Regions from separate parts of the Heyndrickxia acidicola genome, predicted to be linked through region 1. Evidence: predicted binding sites of a transcription regulator. Region 1 holds the regulator's gene; the other holds the start of a gene.
The links. Region 1 encodes LexA, which represses DNA repair genes until DNA is damaged. Its sites were predicted from a motif close to CGAACATATGTTCG; they were not measured.
Positions count from the first base shown of each region.

Region 1 (10,483 bases):
CATCTTTTTAAGGGGATTTTCTGTATTTTTATAAAATATTGCGGTTATCTCATACTATTTTTAATCCTTTGTTAACAAATATTCCTGATTTACACCTATTTTGATTGGAGCTGTAGTGCGAGACTCCTGGATAGAAAAGAGGATCTGAATGGAGTCCCCCGGGAGATGATCCTAAGAGAAGGCTTACTTGCCCCCCACGGGAAGCAAGTACCTGCAGCCTAATTCAACCTGCAAGATTAACAGAGCTATGTTTTATATGGAATTAAACATCCTTCCAGAGTAAATATGTATCAAAATATAATGAGACATTTGCAGAGAAATTTGTTTTTATTAGCATAAGTAAAGGCTGTTTTCTCACAAATAGTTGCCGGGGTTGTCTGTCCTCGCGGCACCTTTTCGCATCCTATTTAAAAATTTAATACTAAACCTGGGTTAAATAATTTTTTGTCAATTAGCAACAAAGTTTACGAACAGAGCCTAAGTAAAAGTAAAAGTATTGCTAGCAATAAATAACATAATAAAGTAAAAAGCATATTATAGATTAATGAAGTGGCACTCACGACCACTTCATTTTTATTACGTTTAAAGAACTTATTTTAAATAAACAGGAATTCCATCATATCCTGATCTTAATAATAAATCGGATACACTAATCATTTCATAGCCCTGTCTCTTTAATTCAGGAAGAATAAATTTAAGAGCTTTCACTGTCTGACTTCGGTCTCCGCCCCCATCATGCATTAATATGATATTTCCTGGCTTAATATCCAGTATTACATTCATGACAATACGATGAAAGCCAGGCTTCTGCCAATCTTTTGAGTCATGATTCCAGGACCATAATATAACACGGTATCCTTCCTTAGCAGCAGTATTAACAACCAGGTCATTATAATAACCTCCGACTGGCCTGAATAATGCTATATGTTTTCCCGTTATCCTTTCTACCACATCTTCAGTAAGTCGGAGTTCATTCCTAAGATTGTTCTCGGAAATCCTTGAAAGCCGGGGGTGACTAAAGGTATGGCTTCCAATTTCATGTCCTGCCTTTGATATTTGCCTTGTAATGTCTGGGTATAGTTCGACTCTCTCCCCTGTTACAAAAAAAGTAGCTTTGGCATTATACTTTGCTAACAATTTGAGGATTTGCGGGGTATATTTTGAATGTGGTCCGTCGTCAAAAGTTAAGGCAATAATTTTTTGATTTGTTTTAACATCCCACACTGCATTTCCGGTTTTTTCATATTCCGCTCTAGTTTTTAATGCTTTTGTATTCACTTGAAAACCACACACTAATGCAATGGCGATAATAAAGCTGAAAAAGTATCTTTTCATAGCGCTGCTCCTATGAACCGATCCATATCGATTAGATTTTTGTTCATTGAGTTTACTTCTTTAATAAAAATGCTGCTTTTAGTAGCAGTATGAATTTGATAGTAAACTACTCTTTCTTTGGTGAATCTCAGGTAAAGTACTCTATTTTAGCTTTTGGAAAAAATTCGTTTATATAATTAGAAATAGTTTCTTTCATATCTGTCTCTTGTTCTTTCGGATAAATATATTTTCCAATTCCATATCTTCCCCATTTATAACGGCGTTTTTCTTCATCTAGTTCCAGTTTTGTCATAGGGTAATTCTTTTGAATTACTCTTTTTGCAGGCTTTGTAAACCTGTGCTGAATCAGTTCAAATGTTATATCATGCTTAGTATCCTCAGGAAGCTTGGCATGTAAGAGTTCAAATAAATGTTTATACCCTTCTTTCCAGCCTTCGTGCAAATAAATAGGAGCTACAATAAAGCCAAGTGGATATCCTGCTTTCGCCACTTTGGCTGCCGCCTCAATTCGATCCTCCAAGCGTGACGTACCCGGTTCAAAATATTTAATAACGTAGTCCGCATTTATACTAAATCTGAATCTGGTTTTTCCATTGTGCTCAGCGTCCAATAAATGATCTACATGATGAAATTTTGTCACAAATCTAAGTCTGCCTTGTTCGGATTTTCCAAAAAATTCAATAGCTCTTTTCAAGGTATGAGTTAAATGGTCAATTCCTACAATGTCGGATGTACATGAGGCTTCAAACCGAGTAATTTCGGGTGAACGTTCATCCATGTACTGTTGTGCCTGTTCAAGTATTTCTTCCACATTCACATAAGTTCTGATATAGGGCTTGCTTCCCATTGTAGTTTGAAGATAGCAATAATGACAGTGTCCCATGCATCCAGTAGCAAAGGGAATGGCATATTCTGCAGAAGGCTTTGAGGTATCAAATTTAAGCGTCTTTCTGATTCCCACGACCAATGTGGATTTGGCTATTCGATACCGTTGGAAATCATTTTCTCCAGGGAGGTTTCGAACCTGATTATGGGAAGTTGTATAGCGAATCTCTACATCCTCTTGTTTAAATTTTTCTAATAAAGTTTGTCCCAAAGGATATTCAAGAGCATCTGGTTCAAAATAAACTAGCTGGGGCATAAAAGGTTTTCTACCTTTACTCATATCCTTCCCCCCTATTCCATACTGCCAAAATAATAAGCATACGCTTGCTCTGCTTCCTCTTCTGATTGATAGATGGCGAACTCATCAGACAAAGGATAATATGTTTCGTATAAAAATAGGGCTAACTGCCCTGGGTGGGAAGGATCCTGTACAACAGCCGCTTCTTGTATATTCGCTACATCTTGTGTATGGGGATTGCGATAAATGACATAAACTACCTCGCCAGGTGAATATGGAGAATCAGTAAAGTTCATTATTATCCACTCCTTTCTATAAATAGGTTTCCTTATCAGTTAAAGTTTATGAGTGATTTAAACAGGAAAAATCAGTTAATCTGTAATGATTTTAAATTTTATTTATTTTTGTCTGTCATTTTCTGCTGCAAGGTCTCCTCTTTATCATTTTTAGCGAAAGTCTTGATATTTACTCACCATTTCTCATTAGGACTACATTACTTTTAGTCTTACATGCAAAAACTAATGTTCACTTATAGAGAAAAAATGATGAAAATTGATGACTATTGGTTCTGTGGTAAAACCTGTGAATTGCTTTCATAAAGATGCTAAGCTTTATACATAAAGCAACAATTAATTCGAAAACAACCTTTATTTAAGACAGAAGAGGCAGTCCCAAAAGTCCACTGATATCAGATGACCTTGGATGCAGCCTTTTTTTCCTGTTAGTTGATTTCCATTTCAGGCACTCGCTTTCCGCGGGTGGTAGCGGAGCCTTTTCTTCGCAAGCTCCTGCGGGGTCTCTACTTACACGCTTATCCCGCAGGAGTCTCTTGTATCTGCTCCAATCAACCTCGATTGAAAACGAACAGTGTGTATTACTCATATATATATACCGCTGTTTGTCATACCTGCTCACTCATTAATCAATTTATGTGTAAGATTAACATCTATTTTTTCATATGCCACCCTTATCTATTCTTTCTTCCACATCAATAAGGTACTAATGATTACCATAGGTCGGGCTGGCTTGATTTTTTGAACTAGTTTAAAGTGATTTTCTGCGTAGCCTAGTCTAAAACTAAATAGAAAAATCCCCCTACCTTTTTCCCCTTTTTTTCAGTAGTAAAAAAAGGGTGACTCCATTCAGCGGCATAGCCCGGCTTTTTGAGTCACCCTCTTTTAAAAAGGTAATATGAGTATTGAAATAATAGCAAATAAAAAAATAAACACTGCAAATAATCTAGTGGCTTGTTAAAATTTCCATTGTGGACTCATCTTCCAAAAATGCTTCCAAACGCTGTTTTACAAATGGCCATTCTTCTTTGATTATACTGTATAAAACACTGTCTCGAACCTGGCCATTTTCAAGTATTCTTTCTCTCCTGATTGTTCCCTCAAAGCTTGCACCCAAACGTAAAATTGCTGCTCTGGAACGCTCATTTCTAGCATCAGTTTTGAATTGTACCCGATTCCAATTGAGTTCCTCAAAGCAATATCGAAGTAATAAATATTTTGATTCCGTATTTACCCTCGTTCTCCAAACCTCGGGAGTATACCAGGTCCAGCCAATTTCAAGCGTTTTATTGGGAATAGAAATATTCAAATATCTTGTCGTTCCTACAATTTTATTTGTTTCATTATCCCAAACGACAAATGGAAGTTCACTTCCATTCATTCTTTCGAAAAGGGCTTTTGCAATATATTGCTCAATGTCTTCCAGTAACTGAGGCTGATTGCTTGTAAAATACGTCCAAATATCGGGATTTTTCGAAACGAAAAACAACGCTTCAGCATGTTCCTCTTTTAAAGGCAACAATTTTACCCTTTTTCCTGCTAACTGAATATCATGAAGCATAACATTCACCTCCCTATTCTAGATTAATATAAAAGCTGTAAAAGCGTAAGAAAAATTTCAATTATAACTTTTGCTTTGAAAGAAAACCCCTCATCTGCTGAAAGTGATATCACCAACAGAAAGAGGGGCTGTTATACTTCATAGTATAAATCCTTCTATTTAAGCAATTCTTTTACCCTTGAAACAACATTTTCCACAGTAAATCCAAGTTCAGCCATTACTTTATCTCCTTTTCCAGAAGCACCGAAACGGTCAATGGCTAAAATGTCTCCTTCATCCCCTGTATAACGATCCCATCCAAAAGATGAAGCCATCTCAATAGCAAGTCGTTTTTTCACTGATTGAGGCAAAACAGTTTCCTTATATTCCTTTGATTGGCTCTCAAAGCGATCAAAAGACGGCATACTGACTACAGAGGCTGAAATATTTTCCTTAGCGAGCCATTTTTGAGCCTCAATTGCCAGATTTACTTCTGAACCGGATGCAAGGAGTAAAATATCTGTTTGTTCTTTTTCAGATGGAGAAACTACGTATGCCCCCTTGCTTACTCCTTCTTCAGCCACTGAAGCAGTAGATTTCAAAGTCGGCAAACCTTGACGTGTAAGAATTAGAGCCGTTGGATTATCCTTTGACGTTAAAGCCAATTTCCAGGCTGCTGCTGTTTCATTGCCGTCTGCAGGACGAATAACCGAGAGATTCGGCATGGCACGTAATGCAGCAAGCTGCTCTATTGGTTCATGAGTCGGACCATCCTCACCAACCGCAATACTATCATGAGTAAATACATACGTGACAGGGAGGCTCATGAGAGCGGCCAAACGGATGGCAGGGCGCAGATAATCAGAGAAAACAAAAAATGTGCCTCCATAAACCTGCAATCCGCCATGGAGTGCTAATCCATTCATGGCGCCTCCCATACCAAATTCGCGAACACCAAACCAAATATTCCGTCCTTCGTATGATTCCGGAGTAAAATCTTTATCCCCTTTTATCATCGTATTGTTGGAACCAGCAAGATCGGCAGACCCGCCAATGAATGTTGGAACATTTTTAGCAATTGCATTTATTACCTCTCCGCTTGATGCACGGCTCGCAAGGGCTTTTCCTTCTTCATAAACAGGAATATCTTTATCCCAGACTTCTGGAAGCTCACCTTTAATCGCTTTATCCAATTGAGCAGCTAATTCTGGATATTCACTTTCATAATCCTGAAAGAGCTTTTCCCATTCTTTTTCTTTTTTCAATCCTTTTTCAACAACTCTTTCTTTAAAACGCTCATACACTTCAGAAGGCACATAGAAGTCTTCATCAAATGTCCATTTATAAAATTCTTTTGTCAATTTCATCTCATCTTCGCCAAGCGGAGCACCATGTACTGTATGTTTTCCTGACCGATTAGGGGATCCATAGCCAATAATTGTTTTTACTTCAATCAGAGTCGGGCGGGATGTTTCCTTTTTGGCTTCTTCAATCGCATGTGCCACCGCATTAATATCATTTCCATCTTCTACACGGAGATAATGCCAGCCATAGGCTTCAAATCTTCCTTTAACACTTTCAGTAAAAGCTTTATCCAAATCTCCATCTAATGAAATATCATTTGAATCATAAAGCATAATAAGCTTTCCAAGCTTTAAATGGCCTGCTAGAGATGCAGCTTCACTCGAAATACCTTCCATTAAGTCTCCATCACCACATACTGCATATGTATAGTGATCCACTACATTAAAATGGTCTTTATTATAGACACCTGCAAGATGGCGTTCTGCCATTGCCATGCCTACAGCCATTGCCACTCCTTGTCCCAATGGACCTGTTGTAGCTTCTACACCATCTGTATGGCCATATTCCGGATGTCCTGGAGTTTTGCTCCCCAATTGACGAAAGTTTTTTATGTCATCCATACTTACATTATAACCGGATAAATGAAGCAAACTATACAACAGCATAGAGCCATGCCCTGCTGATAAAACAAAACGGTCTCGATTAAACCATTTTGAATTCTTTGGATTATGATTCATGAATTGTGTCCAAAGAGTATATACCATTGGCGCAGCACCCATCGGCAGGCCAGGGTGTCCAGAGTTTGCTTTTTCGATTGCGTCAATAGATAACGTACGTATGGTTGTGATCGCTAAATCATCTGTTTTATCAAACACTTTTCAACATCCTCTCTTCTAAAGAATTTCATTCCAGCAGGCATACACCACTGAAAGCAAGCATGTCACACTAATGATATTTTCATTATTCCTTACCATAAAAAAAGTATGTATTTAGCTGACCAAAACACAAGTACCACAGATTACAGATTCTCTTAACCAATGTATGGGCGTTTCTTTCAGCAACGAAACATACTTATAAAAATAACTCTATTAATCTTGCCAGTGGTTTTCCACTTCAGGGTCATGCTATCGGCGGGCGGTTGAAGAGCTCCGATGATTTCCCTCTTTTCTAAGCAAGAGACTCCGTATCTGCATCAAAGACTATTAGGTTCATTCCAACAATGAGCTTGAACATCGCCAAAAGAATAAAAAAACTGGAAATCATCCAGCATTCCAGTTTTCTTTACCCTATTTTTTTCGTTAATAACCATATCTTTAAAATCTTAGTGCAACTTCTTCTTTACCTGTGCTTGTCGAATTTTATCAGGCGTTACGTCTTCTCCATTCGGATCTATAATCTTCACATTCTCAATTGTATTTCTCATAGAAGAACGAAAAGTCTCTAGGTATTCTTTTCTTAATTTGGATTGTTCTTTAGCTTCTTCCTGAGTCAATCCTTCAGATTTTGCTTTTCGGGACAATTCGCTGATTCTTGATAATTTTTCCTTAGATAGCATACTCACTTCCCCCTTCAACATATAAACACGTAAACGGAAATGTTTTGAATATCGTAATGTTACTAGAAAAAGGAATAGATCGCAAGAAAAAGCCTCTCATGGTTATAGCGTATCATCATTCTTCCTGGAGTCTATAAATTCTTGATATCTCCTGTGAACAGTTGCTTTTGACACATTGTAACCAAAGCCTCTTAAAGTAGCTGCTATATCGTTAAATGTTAATCCGTTCATCCTAAGCCGGACAATTTCCTGAACAGGGAGATCTTTTCTATCTCTTCCGTTTTCATTGCCTCGGCCCTTAAGGTTTTTTTCAGGCTTATATCCGTTTTCAACCGCTCTTTTCATTCCACGCTTTATTTTAATATTGTGCAGTTTTCTTTGATATTCTTCTACCATGCTGACAATCTGCAGCACCATTGAATCAGAATCTGAAAGCTCCAATTCACCGTTTTGCGCTAAACTGTATACCTTAATTCCTTCTTTATATAAAACATGCAGCAATGCCATTTTTGCATTGCCTCTCCCTATTCTGGTTTCGTCCTGAATTAGTACAGCTTGTACATTATCTTCTTTAATATAATCAAGCATTTCAAGGATGCCTTGTCTTTCAAGGTCATAGCCGCTGGCCTGATCCTTAATTACTTTTACCACTGTAAAACCCCATTTACCAGCAGCAGCCACAAGCTCTTCGTGCTGCCTTTCCAATGATGTTTCCTGTGTATTCTTTGTCGTGCTAACCCTGCAGTATATAATTGAATTCATGATGTCCTTACTCCGTCTTCAGTGCCAATTTGTTCTGCAATTTAAATTCTTTTTTCATTTTAACAGGTATGGTAAGAATATCCCCCTCTTTAATGGTTTCACTATCAATATTGTTATGGTCCTGTACCCATTTAATAAACTGTTGTGTTGACATAGAATAATCATTTTCATAAATAGATGCAATTTCCCATATAGACTGTCCCTGTTTAACCACTACTCTTTCATAGGAGGAAGTATCGTCATTCAGTGAGAATATGACATAGATTCCAAAAAGAAATGAAATGACAATAAAAAGTATAGCATATGAATAATTCTTAATATAAGTAGTCATATAAAACACCCTTTCGAGAATGTATGTTCGCTTTGTTAAGAAAAGTATAATACGAACATTTGTTTTTAGTCAACAGTTTTTTCGAACTTATGTTTGTACTGTTCAGATATACATGTTATAATTAATTCAAAATAAAGCTGGCTAAGATACATAGGTGTATTTATAAATAAAAGATTCATAGGCAGAGACTCTCATATTAATTATGAAAACGGGGTGTAATAAATGACAAAACTTTCAAAGAGGCAGCAGGATATTCTGGAATTCATAAAACAGGAAGTAAAAGCAAAAGGATATCCGCCTTCAGTTCGTGAAATAGGAGAAGCAGTAGGCCTCGCTTCCAGTTCAACTGTCCATGGACATCTATCAAGGCTTGAAAGCAAGGGGCTTATCAGGCGAGATCCGACGAAGCCGCGTGCAATTGAAATCTTAGATTTAGAGCATGATAACATTCCTCGCCAAAACGTGATGAATGTACCCTTGGTTGGAAAGGTAACAGCCGGGCTTCCAATTACAGCAATAGAAAATGTCGAAGAGTACTTTCCGCTTCCTGAACAACTTGCTCCAGCTGACGAAAACATTTTTATGCTTGAAATTGTCGGTGAAAGTATGATTGATGCAGGTATCCTGGATGGTGACTATGTAATTGTCAGACAGCAGCAGACAGCGAACAACGGAGATATTGTGGTGGCGATGACTGAGGATGATGAAGCCACTGTAAAGCGTTTCTTTAAGGAAAAGAATTACTTCCGCTTACAGCCTGAAAACGCCACCATGGAACCCATTATTTTAAACAGTGTTTCCATTCTTGGTAAAGTAATCGGTTTATATAGACAGGCCATCCACTAATTTTGTTCTTTAATTTAATAAAAAAAATCAGGCTTCTTTAAAGAAGGCCTGATTTTTTATTTCCACAATAGTTCCACATTTTTTATTAAAGCTGGTTTAGTATAGATTGTTGCTTTACGTACAAAGAATTATTCAGTGTTGTCTGTCTTCTCAGCAATTTTTCTTAAGCTCTTCACAAGTTTTAATACTGAACATATATTTATTATGATAGTACTATGTCCAATAGCAACAAAGCTTACAAAAAGAGCCTTCATTAAATTCTCCAAATCATATTTCGCAAGATCCTTAGAAACCAGCTACAGTTAAATTTTACAATAAAAGTATCCGCATTCCCCTAGTACCCTTATGACAAATGCACATATACTGTATAAACAGAAGAAAGGTGGTGTAACATATGGGCTGCTTTGGCGGATGTAACTATGGTTACGCTTATCCAGCATATACTGGCGGAAATACTTTTGCTTTAATCGTTGTACTATTCATTTTGTTAATCATTGTAGGAGCTATTGTTTGCTTTAACTAATGTAATGAAAACCTCTAATACTTTTATTAGAGGTTTTTTTTCAAAGCTGCTCTTCAAAAACTAAGCTTTTATCTTTTTCCCATTAATTTCATAACTCATCGTAAGGGCGGCACTTAATGAGTGTGCAACCGAGCAATACTTTTCCTTTGACAATGTGATGGCACGATGAACCTTTTCTTCAGGAAGCTCACCTTCAAGTACATAGTGAATATGAATATCCGTAAATCGTTTGGGGTGTTCAGAAGCACGTTCTCCTTCTACTTCCATACTAAAGGATGAAACATTTAACCTCATCTTATCCAAAATAGAAATAATATCAATTCCTGTACAGCCTGCTAGAGCATTTAATAACATTTCTGTTGGCCTTGCCCCGCTGTTTTGCCCTCCATCCTCTTGAGAAGCGTCCATTTTCAAAAAATGTCCTGATGGCGTGCTTCCTTCAAAGGCCATTTTTCCTTTCCATTCAACACTCAGCTTCATGGATAATCAATCCCCTTTCAACAGTATTTCAGTCATTTAATTCAGTTTATTTCCTAACATGCCATTCTACAACCACTCATAATATTTCTAATTTTCTCCTTCATTAAAATGGAGATGCCGTCAAGCTTATTGCTGCTAGGCAGCTTTTCCAAAAAACATTTGCACATTATGTTTATGTATAAGTATGTTAAAGAAATTTTAGCATAGCTCATATTTTTGTACCCCAAAGTCCTCCCCATATGAGGAGGACTCTTAAATATACAAAATCTGCCCCTGCCAAGATTATTAGTTTACGGAAATAGCAAGTATTTCATGTATTTGCACTTTCATTTTTTTAAATGTGTATTTGGAATAAGGTTGCCCATCCTCAATTTTCCTCGTTACTGGCTA
Region 1 is NZ_KV440953.1:1,536,531-1,547,013, forward strand. Features, by position in the region: gene A5N88_RS07140 (polysaccharide deacetylase family protein) at 592-1,335, opposite strand; gene splB (spore photoproduct lyase) at 1,463-2,500, opposite strand; gene A5N88_RS07150 (transcriptional regulator SplA domain-containing protein) at 2,512-2,754, opposite strand; gene A5N88_RS07155 (GNAT family N-acetyltransferase) at 3,698-4,312, opposite strand; gene tkt (transketolase) at 4,468-6,471, opposite strand; gene A5N88_RS07165 (DUF896 domain-containing protein) at 6,918-7,151, opposite strand; gene A5N88_RS07170 (YneB family resolvase-like protein) at 7,254-7,913, opposite strand; gene yneA (cell division suppressor protein YneA) at 7,921-8,244, opposite strand; gene lexA (transcriptional repressor LexA) at 8,467-9,090, shown strand; gene A5N88_RS24240 (YjcZ family sporulation protein) at 9,485-9,613, shown strand; gene A5N88_RS07185 (OsmC family protein) at 9,674-10,093, opposite strand.

Region 2 (10,483 bases), 1.1 Mb from region 1:
GGCTTTAAATTTGCAGATGGTGACCAGGTAGTGGAAATCGCTAAAAAAGCTGCGGCTAAGATTGGCCGAGAAAGCAAGCTGGAACAAAGCGGAGGCGGAAGTGATGCTAACGTGATTGCCGGATTCAACATCCCGACTGTCAATCTGGCTGTCGGCTATGAAGAAATTCATACAACGAACGAGCGTATGCCGGTTGAAGAGCTTGTAAAGCTTTCAGAAATGGTTGTAGCCATCATTAAGGAAGTTGCAGAACAATAAGTATTTACAAACAGACCGTTTAGGCGGTCTGTTTCCTTATTCAAAAGGAAAGAATGAAGGAGGAAAGTGTGTGGAGGGTTTAAGCAAAGCACTTGTTTTTACAGCGGGGAATGAAGAATATGGCATCCCTATCCCGAATGTGATTTCTATAGAAAAATTTGAAAATATTACTCCCATTCCGCAGCTTCCTGGTTTTGTGAAGGGCGTTGCAAAGGTGAGGGATGAGTTGATACCGGCTATTGACTTTGAAAATGTGCTGTATGGCCATCAATTGGATATCGGGGGTTCTTCCCGAATAATTGTATTGGATATCCAATCCTTCGTTTATGGCCTACTTGTAAAGGATGCAAAGGAGATTATTGACATTTCCGAACATCAGCTTAAGCAGATCGGATTGATTGCCTATCAGAAAACAAGCTACTTATCAGGCATTGCCAATTTAGACAGCCGTCTTATCACCATGGTGGATACAGAAAAATTCATAGAAGCTTTGGATGGAATTAAGGAAATCAAACATTACATGAGCGAATATCGGGCAGAACAAGAAGTATAATTGCGAAGAAAAATGCATGTAGGGATACATGCATTTTTGATTACTTTTACACGGTAGTTCATTAAAGGGGTCTGACCCCTTTAGTCGAGTAAAGTAAATAGGGTGGTGTGTTGTGTGTGTGCATAGGTATTTGTGCCTGATTCGCCCAAAAAGTGTTGTTTTTCGCCCGTAAACCCAATATTTTCGCCCGTAAAATCATTTTCCAAGTGCAAAATGAAGGCTATATGTGAATATCAGATGGTCATAGTGCATGAAATCAATGATTAGTTATCTCCATCCCCATTTTTTGAAGTGCCTCTTAAAAAGAATCGACCCAAACGTTTGTTTCTAAAATATTTTCCTTTTTTTCTATCCCTGATATAATAAAGAGAGATTATACAGGAAGTGAGAACCTTGAAAGAATACTATCCCAAAAATGGGCGGGTCATTTTGCATGTTGATATGAACAGTTTTTTTGCTTCTGTCGAAATGGCATATGATCCATCGTTAAAAGGGAAGCCGCTTGCCATTGCCGGCAACCCGGAGGAACGAAAAGGGATTATTGTGACATGTAGCTATGAGGCCAGGAAATTCGGCATAAAAACTACCATGCCTCTTTGGGAAGCTAAGAAGCTTTGCCCACAGCTGATTATACGGACGCCAACATTTGAGAGGTACCGTAATGCATCGCATGCATTGTTTGAAGTCCTGCGTGAATTTACTACATTAGTGGAGCCTGTATCCATTGATGAAGGCTATGTAGACATCACAGATTGCTTTGAGCTGGGTACGCCTATAGAGATTGCAAAAACGATTCAGGAGCAGCTGCTTTCAGAACTCGATCTTCCTTCAAGCATTGGGATTGCGCCTAACAAATTTCTTGCAAAAATGGCATCGGACATGAAGAAACCGATGGGGATTACAATCCTGAGAAAAAGGGACATTCAAGAGGTCCTCTGGCCGCTCCCGCTTATCGAAATGCATGGTGTGGGGAAAAAAACAGCTGAAAAACTTGAATTGGCTGGTATTAAAACCATTCGTGATCTGGCAGAAGTCCATGATATTCAGATTCGAAAGCTTTTGGGAATTAGGGGAGCATTTTTAAAGGAACGGGCAAGAGGCATTGATAATCGTCATGTTGATCCTGATTCTGCCAGTGAGTTTAAAAGTGTTGGCAGCTCCCGCACCTTGCCCAGAGATATGACCAATCAAGCAGAACTCCTGCAGCAGCTTGAAAAATTGTCTGAAGAAACTTTTCAGCGCTTAAAAAGGAAAGGCTACTTAACTGCGAATGTTTCGGTTGCCATTCGATACAAAGACAGAAAGACAATTACAAGAAGCCGAAAATTAGAAAATCCGATTCAAAGCAAAGAGGCTATTTTTCAATCAGCAAGGGCTTTGTTTCTTAAGCATTGGAACGGGAATCCCGTCCGTCTGTTAGGTGTGACAGGACAGGATTTGGTTGAGAAACAGGATGCAGTGGAACAGCTTGATCTCTTTTCCTACGAAGAAGCGGCCAAAAAAGAACCGCTCTACCGCGCTATAGATGATATTAGGCAAAGGTTTGGCGTAAAAGCCCTTCAAAATGGTGTAACAGAAAGACAGAAACCTTCATCTGAAAAGCCTTTTAAGTAGTTTTTTTGGGTTTTTTTATCATTTTTTTTAAGGAGGAGAGCACTCCTCCTTTTTTGATGGGTGCCGTGCTGGCTGCCTGATTTTTTTTCGTAAGGTATATCTCCTCCTGATCGATGGCATAGTTGTATGCAAGCACCAGGCCTATATTGGTATCGCCTGTATGCTTGGAAACAATGGAGAAGGGGATACTGTGTTTTTTTGCTATGGCAATATATTTTGATAAATAATTATAGTTTACATCTCCATTGAGATAGAGGGTTGCCTGTTTATGTTTTTTCATATTTTCTTCAATTTCAGGATATGTTCCATTTTCGTAGATCTGGTTTTTTAAAAGGGCGATGACAATTCGTTCACGCAGAGTCCCTAAAAATTTCTTGCGTTCTTCCGGCTTCGTTTCCTTTGTTCCATACATCCCTTTTTGCAGGTAATCTTCTATATCGGGCTTTTGAGCCATGTTTTTCACCCCTTAATCACTCTGTTACAACATAAGCGAAATACGTTGAATGTGTTCCAAATAAGAAAAGCGAAAGCGCCTTGCTCATCGGCGTACGGATTTCAGAGTCTCCGACTGAGATAAAGGAAACACAGCGAGGAACGAGCTGATGTAGACTTATCGCAGGGAGGAGACGGAGAAATACGCAAGCCGATAGGCGCTGTAGCTGGACATCATTGAATAATTCGTAGTAAACAACGTGAAAAGCTCATGCCGTTTTGGCACGAGCTTTCGCATTTTACTTTAAAGGAAAACACATGTTTTAGCAAGCTCAGTAATCCTTCACATCCAGGCTGGTTACCGGCCACCAGAAGAAACCGTCTTTTTCAAGCAATTCATCTGACGCCTTTGGTCCCATAGTGCCTGATGCATAATTTGGATAATCATCGGCTTTTTTAGTTTCCCATACAGCAGAGATATTATCAATGAACTTCCAGGAAAGGGAGACCTCGTCCCAGTGGGTAAAATTGGTTGCGTCTCCTTTCATGCAATCATACATCAGCTTTTCGTAAGCCTCAGGTGTATTCATACCATGTAGTCCTTTATTGGAGAAGTTCAATTTCACAGGTGTTGTTTCCATTTCCTGGCCAATGCGTTTTGCATTTAAATGGAGGGTGATGCCTTCATCAGGCTGTATATGGATGACCAATAGGTTGGGAGCAAGCTCGTTTTTCGCTTTATAATAAAGGTTCATGGGAATATCTTTAAATTGAACAACAATTTTAGTGTCCTTTGAACTCATCCTTTTTCCTGTACGGATATAGAAAGGAACGCCGGCCCATCGGAAGTTGTCAAATAAAAGCTTCCCGGCAACAAAGGTTTCAGTATTGGACGCTGGATCCACATTGGCTTCTTCCCGGTAGCCGGGCAATTCTTTTCCGTCGATTGTCCCCTTGCCGTATTGTCCCCTTACAAAATTCTTCTCTACTTCATCACCCTCTACAGGCCGGAGGGATTTGAGAGCCCGTCCCTTTTCACTTCTGACTTCTTCAGTAGAAAGATTAATAGGAGGCTCCATGGCTAAAAGGGCAGCCATTTGAATCATATGGTTCTGTACCATATCCCTTAAAGCACCGCTTTTTTCATAATATCCGCCTCGTTCTTCTACACCAAGCACTTCGCTTGAAGTAATTTGGATATTGGAAATATAACGATTGTTCCATAAAGGCTCAAATAAAGCATTGGCAAAGCGGATAACTTGAATATTCTGCACCATGGCTTTTCCTAAGTAATGGTCAATTCGATAAATTTCCTCCTCAGAGAAGGAATGGCGGAGCTGGTCATTTAATTCTTTTGCAGAAGGATAGTTATGGCCAAAAGGTTTTTCGATGATTAACCGTTTATATCCCTTTGTGTCGGTCAAACCATCTGTTTTTAAATGGCTGGCGATGGTTCCAAAAAACTCGGGCGCCATGGATAGGTAAAATATCCGGTTGCCTTCAAGCTCATATTTTTTATCAAGCTGGTCTGCCAGTTTTTTCAGTCCGAGATAAGAATCAGAATCGGTTACATCATGGGCCTGGTAATAAAAATGGGAAGCAAATTGATCAATGCCTTCATTTTCGCCCCCAGCACTTTTAATTGAATCATAGACATGGGATTGAAATGTTTCATGGGACCATTCTCTTCTTGCTGTCCCGATCACGGCAAAGTTTTCAGAAAGCTTGCCTTTTTGATACAAATTATACAAAGAGGGAAACAGCTTCCTTTTAGCTAAATCGCCTGTTGCACCGAAAATCATAATCAATGAGGCTGGAGTTTCACTAGTTTTCATCATGTTTAAAAGACCTCTCTTTTTTTAAGATGTAATCCTTGGATACCAATCTAGTCATTGCATTATCTTCTTTGAAACCCTGTGCTTGTTAAAAATGATAAAATGAATCCATCTAGATTTTCATTCTATCGATTCATATTTGAATTAGCAAATATTTTGACAAAAATGATATGATAGTATTAAAAATGTATACATAATGGTTTGGGTTTGTACATATTGGAAAAAATGCATGCTGTCCTGGTTATCCGTCCTATTCCACTGCATACCCTATTAAGAGAGATTTCATGTTGTTCATGGACATTTCATCAGTTTTGGAGGACATACAATGACATTTGCGTATGCATTTAAGTTAGCGAAAGGGAGCATATCCCTTTTTACTATAGGAGGAATCACATTTGGAACTATTATTTTTAGGTACAGGGGCAGGAATTCCGGCAAAATTAAGAAACGTGACCTCCATTGCGTTAAAGCTGCTGGAAGAAAGAAAAGCGATCTGGCTGTTCGATTGCGGTGAAGCCACCCAGCACCAGATTTTGCATACATCAATTAAGCCTCGGCGAATTGAAAAAATTTTTATTACTCATTTGCATGGCGACCATATTTTCGGGCTGCCTGGACTTCTCGGAAGCAGATCCTTCCAGTCGGGTGATACTGAACTGACAGTATACGGACCAAAGGGGATCAAATCCTTTATTGAAGTATCTCTTCAGGTAAGCGAAACCCATCTTCAATACCCGCTCACCATCGTGGAAATCTCACCTGGTGTTATTTTTGAGGATAGCCAGTTTATCGTGGAGGCAAGACTTTTGCAACACGCGCTGCCAACCTTTGGCTTTCGTGTAGTGGAGAAGGACAAACCGGGAACATTGGATGCTGAGAAGCTTAGGAAAGACGGAATTCCTCCAGGCCCTGTATACTCGCTTTTGAAAGAAGGCAAAGAGGTACAGCTTGCAGATGGCAGGGTTGTTTTTGGAAAGGATTATGTGGGACCTGATAAAAAAGGGAGAGTCGTTACTATTCTTGGCGATACTCGCCCATGTGAAAATTCTGTTCTTCTTGCTAATGAGGCTGACTGCCTTGTACATGAGGCAACTTTTTCAGGGGATAGCGAAAAAATGGCGTATGATTATTTTCATTCCACTACGGTTCAAGCAGCTGAGATTGCCGTCAGGGCGAATGTAAAGCAGCTTTGTTTAACACATATCAGCTCGCGTTATGGAAAAGAAGAATGGGCGCAGCTAGAACAGGAAGCCAAAAACGTTTTCCTCCATTCAATGATTGTGCATGATTTTATAGAGATTCCTATTGGCTGATTTTACTAAAAGTCTTTGTTAGAATTTTATACTGTAATGACTCGTTTTTCAGCTCATTTTTAAGTGATTATGAAAGGTGAGTGAAACGGATATTTCATACACGAAGGAGCTAAAAACAAGCCTGTTAAAAAAGATAGTTAAGGGGCGGGGAAATGAAGACGATTTATTTTATACGGCATGCGCAAGCAGAAGGGCAGCCAAGAGAAGCCCGGCTGACAAAAAAAGGCGAAGAGCAGGCGCAGCAGCTCGCAGAGTTTTTAAATGATAAACAGATCGATTGCATTTATTCCAGCCCTTTTGAACGGGCTCTTTCAACAATCCAGCCGTTCGCAGCATTACAGGGACTGGAGGTCAAAAAAGATAAACGCCTGGAGGAAAGGGTGCTTTCTTCTAATATGCATCCTGATTGGAAAGAAATGCTGCGTTTAAGCTTTGAAGACTTTACTCTTGTATATGATGGAGGAGAATCCTGCGGAAGCGGATTTGAGCGTGCAGGGTCCATTTTGGATGAGGCGATAACAGGGAAATCCGAGAACATTGTATTTGTTACACATGGGAATTTGATGACCCTGCTTTTACGGCATATAGATAGCTGTTTCGGTGTAACTGAATTGTTTTCCTTAACCAATCCTGATGTATATGAAATTAATATAGACGAAACTGGCCGTCAATGGAAACGGATTTGGCTGCAGTAAAAAACAAGAAACCCGCCTGCTAAATATGCATGGAGGGTTTCTTGTGTTATTTATTTCCAGCCGCGCTCATACTGGACAGGAGATTTAATCTCTTCACCAAGTTCTTTTGCTGCCGTACGCGGCCAGTACGGATCTCTTAATAATTCACGTGCTAATAAAACCAAATCAGCCCGCCCGTTTTGCAATATTTCTTCGGCTTGCTTTGGTTCGGTAATGAGTCCCACAACACCTGTTGGAATTTCTGCTCCGTTTTTGATCACTTCAGAAAATGGAACCTGGTAGCCAGGAAAAACAGGAATCCGGGCAGGGACATTAGCACCGGAGCTTACATCAATCAAATCTACGCCTTGTTCCTTCATCCACTTAGCATATGGAATGTAATCCTCTGGGCGAAGGCCCTCAGGATGATAGTCATTAGCCGAAACCCGTACAAATAATGGTCCATCCCATACTGTTTTTACGGCTTCAATCACTTCGGATAAAAAGCGATAACGATTTTCAACTGATCCCCCATATTCGTCTGTACGCTGATTGGAAACAGGAGAGAGAAACTCATTAATTAAGTAGCCATGAGCCCCGTGGAGTTCAATTAATTCAAATCCAGCCTTTTTGGCGCGGTCTGCCCCCAGTTTAAAAGCTTCAATGGTTTCACGAATGTCTTCTTTGCTCATTTCTTTTGGTGTTTTTCTTTTTTCATTAAAAGCAAGAGCAGTAGGGGCAAGGATTTCTCCTTCCAATTCTGCTTTTCTGCCAGCATGGGAAAGTTGAATTCCAGCCGCAGCTCCATGGGATTTAATCATACCGGTAAGCTTTGAAAGCCCCTCAATGTGATCATCGCTCCAGATACCGAGGTCATTCGGAGAAATTCGCCCCTGTTCGGTTACAGCTGTTGCTTCCAAGATAATTAAGCCAACTTGGCCGACAGCCCGGCTTGTATAGTGGGTATAATGCCAATCCTGTACTTTTCCGTCTTCATCAGGGCAAGAATACATGCACATTGGCGCCATGACGATCCGGTTTTTTAATGTAAGGCCCTTGATGGTATAGGGTTCAAATAATTTAACTGTCAACTTGTTATCCTCCCTTATGTATCCATGCATTGCTTTTAACACGAGTGGTTAAAGATAAGTACCTTTTAGGATAGGCAATGCATGGAATAAATATGCTTCATTATACAATTGGTGTTATGAGAATAAAAGAAACTTGCTTAGGGAGAAGAAAATCGGATACTTTGTATTTTGTTTACTTTATACCAATATAATGACATTTGGCTGATTAATCGTTAAAATGTACAGTAGCACATGATGAGGAAAAAACGTATTTCATAGAGTAAAGGGGATGGAGAAATGTCAGGCTGGAATGGTAATATAGCAAAAATTTCTTTGCCTACTCCCTTTGCAGTAGGGGATGTAAATGTTTATATTGTGAAGGGGGACGCACTCACTTTAATAGACGCTGGAGTAAAAACTAAAGAGGCATGGGAGGTCTTTCAATTTCAATTGGCACAATTGGGAATGGCTGTAGAGGATATTGACCAGGTCGTCTTAACTCACCATCATCCGGACCATGTGGGATTTCTTGAATGGCTGCCAGATCAACTTCACATTCTTGGCCATGCCTATTGTGTACCCTGGCTAAAACGTGACACGGAGTTTTTCAAGCGGCACGATCAATTTTATTTTGACAGATTCCAAGAGTCTGGCGTGGAAGGAGATGTGCAGCGGTATCTAGACAATATGAAATCCGCCTTGAAGTTTGCTTCGCATAGACCGCTGACTCAGACTTTAAAGGAAGGCGAGTTTATTCCTGGATTGAATGAGTGGAAAGTCCTTGAAACTCCAGGACATGCGCAAAGCCATTTGTCTTTTTACAGAGAATCGGATGCATGCCTGATTGCAGGAGATCATATTTTGGCCACCATCTCCTCCAATCCGCTGCTGGAGCCCCCTCTTGGTGAGAAAGAGCCTAGGCCAAAGCCGCAGCTTCAATACAATCATTCTCTGAAAAAGCTTCTGGAATATCCAATTCAGCTCGCCTACACGGGACATGGGAATGAGGTGTTTAAAGTACATGATCTTGTTAACAGAAGAATTGAGAGGCAGCATTCAAGGGCTTTGCAGGTAAAAAGAATGATTGCAGAAAAGCCGATGACGACATTTGAAATCTGCCGGACGCTCTTCCCGGCTGTCTATCAAAAAGAAATAGGATTAACTATATCTGAAACAACGGCCCAGTTGGATTATCTTCTTTCCATTGAACAGGCGGAATGCCAGGTCAATGATCAGGTTATGTACTTCTCTGCAAAATAAAGAAAAGGGGCGGCAAAATGGCAAATGACCGAATTAAAGGCAAAAATATTGTCATCACAGGTGCTTCAGGAGGGCTGGGCGAGCAAATTGCCTATAGCTGTGCCAGAAGCGGGGCCAATCTTGCCTTGCTAGCACGAAATACGGAGAGGCTAAACGCAATTAAAGATCATATTGAAAAAAAATATTCTGTTCGATGTATTGCCATTAGCCTGGATGTTTCAAAGTACGAATCCATCCCTGGATACTTTAAACAAATCGAGAAAGAACTGGGGTTGATAGATGTTCTTGTCAATAACGCCGGGTATGGCATTTTTGATGAGGTGGAAAAGGCATCCATGGAGGATATTACAGGCATGTTCAATGTAAATGTCCTTGGTCTTATTGCTTGTACGAAGGCCGTTATTCCAGATATGCAAGCGAAAAAATCAGGACATGTCATTAATATCGCTTCTCAGGCAGGCAAAATTGCTACACCAAAATCCGGTATATATTCCGCAACGAAGCATGCAGTATTAGGTTTTACCAACAGCCTCAGAATGGAAGTGTCGGTGCATGGGGTGTATGTCACTTCTGTAAATCCCGGGCCGATTGCTACCAACTTTTTTACTATTGCTGATAAATCGGGGGAGTATATAAAAAATATTGATCGCTTTATGCTTCAGCCAGATAAGCTGGCTGATAAAATTGTCGACAGCATGCTGACAAACCGCAGGGAAATCAATGCACCAGGATGGATGAATGCGGGGAGCATTTTTTATACCTTGTTTCCTAAGCTGGTGGAAAAAGTGGGGAAAAGGGCTTTTTTTAAAAAATAGGCTAAGTTCAGCTCGTTTTTCAGGCTGGACTAATAGTCGTATGAAACTAGCGTAGCGCACAAATTTGCTAAAAAACAAAAGGGCTCTTTAATAAAGTAAAAGGTTTACTATATAAATTGAAGCCTGTTTGTCCCGCAGGAGTCTCGTGCCTTCCGCTCCAATATAACTTAAATTCAACATTTATAGAATAGAAAAAGGAAGATAAAATCTATCCGTTATACTGTGTAAATTAACGGCGGCTATAGTGAACATGGGCCTATTCGCCAAAAGCGAACGGCCTATTTTTATAGGAATTAAAAACGAGTTCATTATTCCTATAAAAAGAAAGCCATCCATTCTCTTGGAATTAATCAATTTGAAATACAATAAACAACGAGAAAAAATCTTCCTAGCAAAGGAAGGTTTTTTACATTTTTATTTCTGTTCCTGAACGTGGAATTAAAATACGACCAAATCCTTAGCGTTATTTGTTAATAACCGACAAAATTCTGCTTCTTTGGTCAAGTATAACCAATTATTTTATGGTTTTTTCTAGGTTTTTAGACCTATTATTTAAATTTTTAACACAATTGTAATATTTCTGTTATGAAGCTGTTATACGCTTTCATTATGATAGGTTTATCAAAAGCCATCAGGGGGTATACAACTTTGTTAAAGAA
Region 2 is NZ_KV440953.1:451,952-462,434, forward strand. Features, by position in the region: gene A5N88_RS02065 (tripeptidase T) at 1-258, shown strand, start outside; gene A5N88_RS02070 (chemotaxis protein CheW) at 329-811, shown strand; gene A5N88_RS02075 (DNA polymerase IV) at 1,205-2,425, shown strand; gene A5N88_RS02080 (YueI family protein) at 2,418-2,879, opposite strand; gene zwf (glucose-6-phosphate dehydrogenase) at 3,190-4,692, opposite strand; gene rnz (ribonuclease Z) at 5,088-6,005, shown strand; gene A5N88_RS02095 (histidine phosphatase family protein) at 6,158-6,700, shown strand; gene namA (NADPH dehydrogenase NamA) at 6,751-7,770, opposite strand; gene A5N88_RS02105 (MBL fold metallo-hydrolase) at 8,047-9,009, shown strand; gene A5N88_RS02110 (SDR family NAD(P)-dependent oxidoreductase) at 9,027-9,824, shown strand; gene A5N88_RS02115 (C40 family peptidase) at 10,473-10,483, shown strand, end outside.
Region 2: the regulator LexA is predicted to act here: its motif matches at 1,126-1,139, upstream of A5N88_RS02075 (DNA polymerase IV).